2 regions of the Nocardia sp. CA-084685 genome follow, and region 2 is predicted to be linked to the other one. Evidence: predicted binding sites of a transcription regulator. Region 2 holds the regulator's gene; the other holds the start of a gene.
What was found. Region 2 encodes HspR, which represses chaperone genes until heat shock. Its sites were predicted from a motif close to ANNTGAGTNNNNNNNACTCANNT; they were not measured.
Positions count from the first base shown of each region.

Region 1: a site for HspR is predicted at 2,630-2,652, ahead of lon (endopeptidase La). Genes of this name have one in related genera too.

Region 1 covers NZ_CP192094.1:9,451,744-9,456,170, reverse strand. Annotated here, with positions in the region: gene ACQP2U_RS41780 (TIGR03084 family metal-binding protein) at 220-1,005, opposite strand; gene ACQP2U_RS41775 (hypothetical protein) at 1,136-2,491, opposite strand; gene lon (endopeptidase La) at 2,731-4,427, shown strand, end outside.
Region 2 covers NZ_CP192094.1:9,155,474-9,159,900, forward strand. Annotated here, with positions in the region: gene ACQP2U_RS40440 (FAD-binding oxidoreductase) at 1-532, shown strand, start outside; gene ACQP2U_RS40445 (FAD-binding oxidoreductase) at 592-1,761, opposite strand; gene ACQP2U_RS40450 (heat shock protein transcriptional repressor HspR) at 2,416-2,817, opposite strand; gene dnaJ (molecular chaperone DnaJ) at 2,817-3,980, opposite strand; gene grpE (nucleotide exchange factor GrpE) at 4,005-4,427, opposite strand, start outside.

The DNA of each region.
Region 1 (4,427 bases), 300 kb from region 2:
CATCACAAAGCCGGGTGACGCCCGCGATACCGAACTCGAGCGGATGGCGTCGTCGATGTTTCCACCAGCTGACAAGCGGGTAAATATACTTGGCTGGCGAGCGCCATTCTCGACTGCCACATCGAGACACCCGGCCAACGGCGTCCGGCCGACACGAACGGCGCACCCAAGTGTGGCGCTCGCCCGCACCTGCGTTCCGGTCGGACCCGATTCGGCGGGTCAGGCGAACTGGCCCGCCGACCGCCCGTCCCCCGTCGGTCCCGCGAAAGCCTGTGCGATGGTGAGCCATTCGGCGGCGTCCGCACCCACCGCGTCCAACGCCAGATCGTCACGGTGACGGCGCTGCGTCACCAGCAGGCAGAAGTCCAGTGCCGGACCGGTCACATACTGTGCGGCGTCCTCGGGACCCCAGGACCACACGCCGCCATCCGGTGCCGTGAGTTCGACCCGGAATTCCTCGGTGGGCACGGTCTTGCCGCGCACGGTGTAGGCGAAATCCCTGGTCCGCACGCCGATATGGGCGACCGTGCGCAGCCGGGTGGTCGGTGTCCTGCTCAGCCCGAGTGCGTCGGCGATGTCCTGGCCGTGTGCGAAGGTCTCCATCATCCGCGCGCTGACCATGGACGCCGGGCTCATCGGCGGTCCGAACCACGGCAGTTTGGTGCCGGAGGGCACCGTTCGCAGGGCCTCGATCAGAGCGGCACGGCCGCGACGCCATCGGGCGAGCAGTTCGGCGGCCGGTGCGGTGGACGCCTCGTCGGCGGCCTCGTCGACGAAGGTGAATGCCTTCGGGCCCACCTCCGCCACCAGCTCCGCGAAACCGTCCGGATCGGTGGCGGCCAGCGCGGCAACCTCATCGGTCCAGGCCAGATGGCCGATCTGATGGGCGATACTCCAGCCGGGGGCGGGTGTCGGCGTGGACCAATCCGCCAGCGGCGCGACGATCCGTTCCAGTTCCGTGCAGTCGTCGGCGAAATCGCGCAGGAGCGCGTTCAGGTCGGCCATCTGATCCCTGTCCCGTCCAGGTGTACTGCTTCGTACGCCGTCGCGGTTCAGCATCGCAGCGGTCCAGAAAAAATGCAAGCATGCGTGCTTGTATTTGGTGCAGCCTCGGTGTCGACCGGATTCCGGCCGGTTACCAGCCGAAAATCGTCAGGTGCGCGGCGCCGACCACCAAGCCGAGCAGTGCGCCGTGCAGGTACAGCAGCCACGCATCCTGTTCGACCGAGGCATAGAACATCTCCATGAACTCCCCCGGAGTGAGGTCCTGGAGCTTGCGCGCTGCGAACTCGTCGATCTTCTTGGCCTGTTCGAGGGTGAACTCCTCGTCCTCGACCAGGCTCGGGGCCAACCCGACTGCCGCGCCCGCGGCGCCGACCTTGAGATTGTCGAATTGGCGGCGGCCGAAGGCGACGCGCACGATCGACGTCGTAGGGCCGAGTTGGCGATGGATCTCATCGGAGACCAACCGCTCGATCAGCTGTCTGGTCTTATCGCCGTTCGGGCCGTCGAGCAACTCCTTGGACAGGTTCGGCAGCGTCAGCACCTGGTAGGCGAGGATATGCGCGAGATCGGTTGCCGCCTGCGGCTGCCGCTTGGCCAGCAGCGCCTGCTTCCACAAATACTTGTAACGCGGCTGCGGGTCACCCGGTTCGAAGACCATTTTGACCGCGATGACATTCACGATCACACCGATCGCCGCCGAGACAAGCAGCACGATCACCCAACCCGGCACCCAACCGAACACCGGAATGGTGTGGTGCACATGCATATACAGTGCCAGCAGCAGCCCGAACGGCGCACCGAGCAGACCGATGCGCACCATGAAACGCAATTCTGGGGCGGCGATGGTGGTCGTCAGATCCTTGAGGATGTACGGGTTTTCCTGCAGATACCGAATGACGAAGGATTTGATATCGATGAGCTGATCGACATTCTCGCCGAGCGATTCGAAGGCCCGCCTGGTCAATGCGGGCAATTCGCGGTCCACCCGCTGATAGATGACCTGCTTCATCGCCCTCGGCACGCCCCGCCACAGGTCCGGATTCTCGCGATACATCACCTGGTCGACGATCGGTTTGACCTGCTTGCTCGCCAGTAGCGCGAGATAGTCGGCAATACTTTCCAGATCCAGCTCGTGGATGAAATCCCGCGGACTGCCGATGCGCATCAGCGCCTTGTCGACACAAATACTGGCCATCTTCTCCGCGCGCGCCGGAATAAATCCCTGGAATCCCAACCGGCGGCCGTCGCCGGAGAACGTCGGCAGCACCTGGACCCGGCGCGGAAAGTATGGATACAACACCTGGAGGCCGGGAATCCGAATTCCGCGAAAGACGACCGGCCAGAACAGCATCAGCACACCGGTCCAGTTGGTGAGCCACCCGGCGAGCGCACTGAAGACCGGAAAGGTGATCAGATCGACGGAGAACTTCGACAGGCCGGTCAGCTCTTCCCAATCGATGAACACTCCGGATGTGAGTGTTGTCATCGTGGGATCCCCCTAAAAGCCGCCCAGGTGCTGAGATATCTAGCTGCCAACATTCTCATTGGCTCCGACGGGTGTCAATGAGACCGATCGCTGTGAGCGAACGTGGGCGGCGGTGTGGAACAAACGTGGAACGCCCGGGGTTGACTGGGCATCGCTCAACTTTTGGAAGGGTCGAACACGTGACTACACCACAGAACCTGCCGGTCCTGTTCCTGACCGATCCGATCGTGCTGCCGGGCATGGTCGTGCCCATCGAACTGGACGAATCGGCGCAGGCCGCCATCGACGCCGCGCGCGCCGCGGATACCGACGCGGTGCTGCTCGCGCCCCGGTTAACCGAGGGCTACGCCTCCTACGGCGTCGTCGCCACCATCGAACAGGTGGGCCGGATGCGCGGTGGCGCGCCCGCCGCGGTACTGAAGGCCGAACGGCGGGCCAAGATCGGTCACGGGGTCACCGGGCCGGGTGCCGCGCTGTGGGTCGAGGCCGAACCGGTGGAAACTCCCGCCGCCGACGGTCGCACCAAAGAGCTTGCCGCCGAGTACAAGAAGCTGGTCGTTTCGGTGCTGCAGCGTCGAGAGGCCTGGCAGATCATCGACGCGGTCAATCAGCTGACCGATCCGTCGGCGATCGCCGATACCGCGGGCTACGCGCCGTACCTGAGCGCCGACGAGAAGCGTGAACTGCTCGAAACCCCCGATACCGCACAGCGTTTGACCAAGCTGATCGAGTGGACCAAGGCACATATCGCCGAGGCCGAGGTCACCGAGAAGATCAGCGAAGATGTCCGCGCGGGCATGGAGAAGAGTCAACGCGAATTCCTGCTGCGCCAGCAGCTCAATGCCATTCGCAAGGAACTCGGCGAGGACGAACCCGACGGCGCCGACGACTACCGCACCCGGGTCGAGCAGGCCGACCTGCCCGATGACGTGCGCGCCGAGGCGCTGCGCGAGGTCGGTCGACTGGAGCGGGCCAGCGATCAGAGCCCGGAATCCGGCTGGATCCGGACCTGGCTCGATACCGTCCTAGACCTGCCGTGGACCGTGAAAACCACGGATAGCACCGATGTTTCGGCCGCCCGCGCGGTGCTGGACGCCGACCACCACGGCCTGGACGAGGTCAAGGATCGCATGGTCGAGTACCTGGCCGTGCGCTCCCGCCGCGCCGCGCGCGGACTCGAGGTCGTCGGCGGACGTGGTTCGGGCGCCGTGCTCGCGTTGGTCGGCCCGCCCGGTGTCGGCAAGACCTCGCTCGGTGAGTCGGTGGCGCGGGCCATGGGCCGCAAGTTCGTTCGCGTCGCCCTCGGTGGTGTGCGCGACGAGGCGGAGATCCGTGGTCACCGGCGCACCTACGTCGGCGCGCTGCCGGGCCGGATCGTGCGTGCCATCAAGGAGGCGGGATCGATGAATCCCGTTGTCCTGCTGGACGAAATCGATAAGGTCGGCTCGGACTTCCGCGGTGATCCGGCCGCGGCGCTGCTCGAGGTGCTGGATCCGGCGCAGAACCACACGTTCCGCGATCACTACCTGGATCTGGATCTGGACCTGTCCGATGTGCTGTTCATCGCGACCGCGAATGTCATGGAGACAATTCCCGGTCCGCTGCTGGACCGCATGGAAATGATCACCGTCGACGGTTACACCGAGGACGACAAGGTGGCCATCGCCCGCGACTTCCTGGTGCCACGGCAGCTGGAGCGCAATGCGCTTACCGCCGAGGAGGTTTCGATCACCGAGGCGGCACTGCGTGAGGTCGCGGCCAACTACACCCGGGAAGCCGGTGTGCGGCAGATGGAGCGATTGATCGCGAAGGCCTTGCGCAAGGCCGCGACTCGGCTTTCCGAGGACGGCGAAGCTTCGGCCGACAATGTGGTGTCGCTGGGTTACGACACCGAGCTGGGCTACGACTCGCTGATCATCGATCTGGACAACCTGAA
Region 2 (4,427 bases):
GGGCGGCTGGTGCAGCGGCAGTATCGTCGCCGATACCCGCCCCGGCGACGAATGGCAGATCAGTACTCCCCTCGGCACTCTCGCCGTCGACCCCTACGGCGACGAGGTCCTGATGATCGCGGGCGGCACCGGCCTGGCCCCGATGCGCTCCCAGATTCTCGACCTCGCCAGGCACGAGGATCCACCGCCCACCTACCTGTTCGTGGGCGGGCGCTCCCCGCGCGACCTGTACGCCGATGACATGCTGTTCCTGCTGGCGAACGAATTGCCTTGGCTCACGGTGATTCCCGTGGTCGAGAGCCCGGAGGATCCGGGTTGGGTCGACGAATGGTACGAGCAATCGCGCGTGGATATCGGATTCCCGCTCGACGATATGCTCTTCGGCACGCTCGCCGATGTCGTCGGTTCACACGGTGCGTTCGACCACCATCAGGTGCTGGTCTGCGGGTCACCCAATATGGTCCGCGTGACTCTGGATCGACTCGTCGAGACCGGAACCCCCGCCGCGAATATCCAATTCGAGGGACTGTAACCAGCAGACGCAACCCCAACGGAGCGAGCCTTACGAGCGAGGTGTTCGCGGCCAAAAATTCACAAGAGCGGATCGTGGCGGATGTTCTTGGTTTGTGTTCCGGCGGCCATCAACCGGAACTTGGTGGTCTGCACCATCGAGGGTGATCCGACTATCTGCACATCCCGGTCGGACCAGGAGCCGTAGCTCGCGACGACCTTGCCGATCTGGCCGGTCACCCTGGCTTCCAACCCGGGCCAGGTGCGCTCCGGTTCGCCGGAATCCAGGTACCACCAAGGGTTTTCATCGGTCTCGGTGACCGGCGTTACGGTGAGCCATTTATTGGCGGTGGCCAGTTGGCTCAGGATCTCCAGATCGTAGAGGTCACACGGGTGATGGCCGCCGACGAACAGGTGCACCCGTGGATTGACGCGCCGCTGTGCCATCGCCATGAGCTGGGCGCGCAGGGGTGCGATGCCGGTACCGCAACCGACCATCAGCATTTTGCGTTTCACATTGCGCGGTATGCCGAGTCCGCCGAGCGGTGAACCGAGCAGCCACTGGTCACCGATATTGGTGTGGCCGACGATGGCCGGACTGACCCAACCGCCGAGCACCCCGCGGATGTGGAATTCGATCTCGCCGTTGGCATTCGCGGGCACCGCCGGGGACAGATAGCGCCACATGCGCGGCCGCGCCGGGATCTGCACGCTGATGTACTGGCCCGCGGCGTATTGCATCGGCTGATCCAATTGCAGCCGCACCACGGCGAGATTGCGCAGCACCTCGCGCCGCTCGACGACGGTTCCACTCCAGACCGGAGGCGTCGATTCCTGTTCGGCCGCGCCGATCATGGTGTCGCCGATGATTTTCAGGCCCTCGTCCCAGGCCCGGTCGACCTCATCGGTCCACATCTCGGTGCCCGCGAAGATCCGCATCGCGGACTTCAACGAGGTCGCGACGGCGTTGTAATGCGCGGCCTGCACCCCGTACTTGCGGTGATCGCGCCCGAGTTGGGCGAGGAATGGCAATAACTTATTCGGCTCTTCCAGCCGATCCAGCGCATAGGAGATCGCCTTGACCAATCTGTCACGCTGGGAATCCATCGCTGCGGGGAAGAAATCCCGGACGGCGGGATAGTTCGTGAACAGGATTGCGTAGAACGAACTGGCTAGCTTGGCCTGGCCCCCCTCCTCCGCAGCAACCGCCTTGAACGTCGTTCTTATCAAAGCGACCGTCCGCGAGTCCATTTGTGTCACAACCCCTTTTGCACTCGAACACAAACCTGTGCCGACGAGTGAAGTGCTGCGGGACACTCGACAGCAGCCGATGCGAACGAGTGTATGCGAGGTTTGCCAGCTTCGGAATCAGTCGCATAAACATCAAGCGTGTAATTCCGTCGAAACGAGGATTCGCGCCACGAAAACCCTTGAAAACAAACCGAAAGAACGAACACGACGGCGAAATCCGTCATATAACCACCGGATTCGGAAGGCCCGATTTGCAAGTTTCATCCCACACGAGGTCATGGAGCGATCGCACGGCAACCCGCGGTACGGTACCGCCCATCCGACTCGGTCACACCGCGAGCACCCACCGGCCTGGCGATCGACGGAACCGACGACCCGACCCGGCATATAGTTTGCCGAAGCACGAGCCACAGCAAACTTCGCAGCTCGGCACATCATTGGCAATCTGTCAGAAGCACATGCCGACACATACGCGGTGCTGAACCGACTGCCCGGTAATGAAACCCGGGTCGGGAGTTTTACTCGAGCACTGCCAGCAGTATTCGAGGCCATAACCCGATACGGCGTTGCAAGAGAAGGCATTCACTTATCGGCACGAAATGACAAAAGGCTCCGGGCTCGGCCGAAACCGAATCCCGGAGCCTTTCGCGCTTATCAGCGCCTATTGCGCGGCTTCCACACCACCAGTGCGGTACTGCGTTGCGGCGGCGTGAGATCGGGACGATACCCCGCGCGCAGCCGGTCCAGCTCCGCCGACATTTCGGCGACGCGCTGTTGCAGTTCCTCGACCTGATTGGTCAGTTCGATGATGCGCTTGATGCCCGCCAGGTTGACGCCCTCGTCCTGGGACAGCCGCTGCACCTCGCGGAGCAGTTCGACGTCCCGTGCCGAATAACGTCGACCGCCACCCGAAGTCCGTTGCGGGGTAACCAGGCCGAGGCGGTCATACGTGCGCAGTGTCTGCGCGTGCATGCCCGCCAACTGGGCCGCCACGGAGATCATGAAGAACTCCGCCCGCGACGCCGCGCCGGATGCCTGCTTCGGATTATCGGACATCACGAACCTGCCCATCCCGCACGTGGATCGAACCCGCTGGCCTTCTCCGCCTCCGCGTAGCGCTTGAGCGCCTCGGCGGCATTGTCGTCCAGCTTCTGCGGCACGGCCACCTTGACGGTGACGAGCAGATCGCCCGCCCCGCCGCCGGGACCGCGCTTGGGCACGCCACGGCCACGCACCCGCAGGATCCGACCGTCCGCGGTGCCCGCAGGCACCTTGACACCGACGCGCCCTTCCAGCGTCGGCACGGAAACCGTTGTGCCCAGCACCAATTCACTGTAACTGACCGGCAGCACCAGGGTCAGATCGTCGCCGTTGCGGCCGAAGACCTTGTCCTGGCTGACATGCACGGTCACGTAGAGATCACCCGAGGGCGCACCACGCAGTCCGGCCTCGCCCTGTCCGGCCAGCCGGATCTTCTGCCCATCGCTGACACCAGGGGGAATCCGCACCGTGATAGTGCGGGTCCGATTCTGGATGCCGCTGCCGCGGCAGTCGACGCACGGATCGTCGATGATCGAACCGGTACCACGGCATTCGTCGCACGGCTCGCTGAAGCCGAATGCGCCCTGGTTGCGGCTGATCACGCCGTTTCCGTTGCAGACGGGACAGACTCGCGGACTGGTCCCCGGCTTGGCGCCGCTGCCGTGACAGGTCGTACACGGCGACGGACTCGTCATCCGCAGCGGAACCGTGACACCCTGTGCGGCCTCGCGGAAGCCGAGGGTCGTCTCGGTCTCCACATCGGCGCCGCGGCGCGGGCGGCTCGCGGTGCGCGTGCCGCCTCGGTTGAACAGGCCGCCGAGCAGGTCTCCGAGGCCACCGTCGCCGGCATTCGCCTGGCCGAAGATGTCCCCGATATTGAAGTCCTGCGAGAAGCCGCCACCCGCACCGGGAGTGAAGCCGCCGCGTCCGTATCCGCCACCGGCGAACAGCTTTCGGGTCTCGTCGTATTCCTTGCGCTTGGCCGGATCCGACAGCACGGCATGCGCCTCACTGACGGATTTGAACCGTTCCTCGGCCCTGGTATCGCCGGGATTGGCATCCGGATGCAGGTCACGCGCGAGCTTGCGGTACGCCTTCTTGATCTCGTCCTGCGAGGCGCTGGAGGAGACACCCAGCTCCTTGTAGAAGTCCTTTTCGATCCACTCCCGTTGGCTCACTGGGCATCTCCTCCTCTCGGGTTCTTATTGGTTGTTCGCATTGGCATCAGCATCCGATGCCTCTTCTTCGACCAGATCGGCCACGCCATCGGTTACCCCGACGAGCGCGTGCCGAAGCACTCGATCGCCGAACCGATAGCCCTTGCGCATGACAAGGCCGATCACCGGGTCGTGGCCGGAGCCCTCGTGCTGCACGGCCTCGTGCAGGGTCGGGTCGAAAGGTTCACCCTCCGCACCGAATTCCTGCAGCCCCTGCTTGTGCAGCGCGTCGGCGAGCTTATCCGCGACCGACTTGAGCGGTCCGGCATCGAGATCGCCGTGCGCCCGCGCACGATCGAGATCGTCGAGTACGCCGAGCAATTCGGAGACCACGGCCGACTTCGCGGAATCGATGGTTGCCTGCCGGTCCCGCTCGACCCGACGCCGGTAGTTGGCGTATTCGGCGGT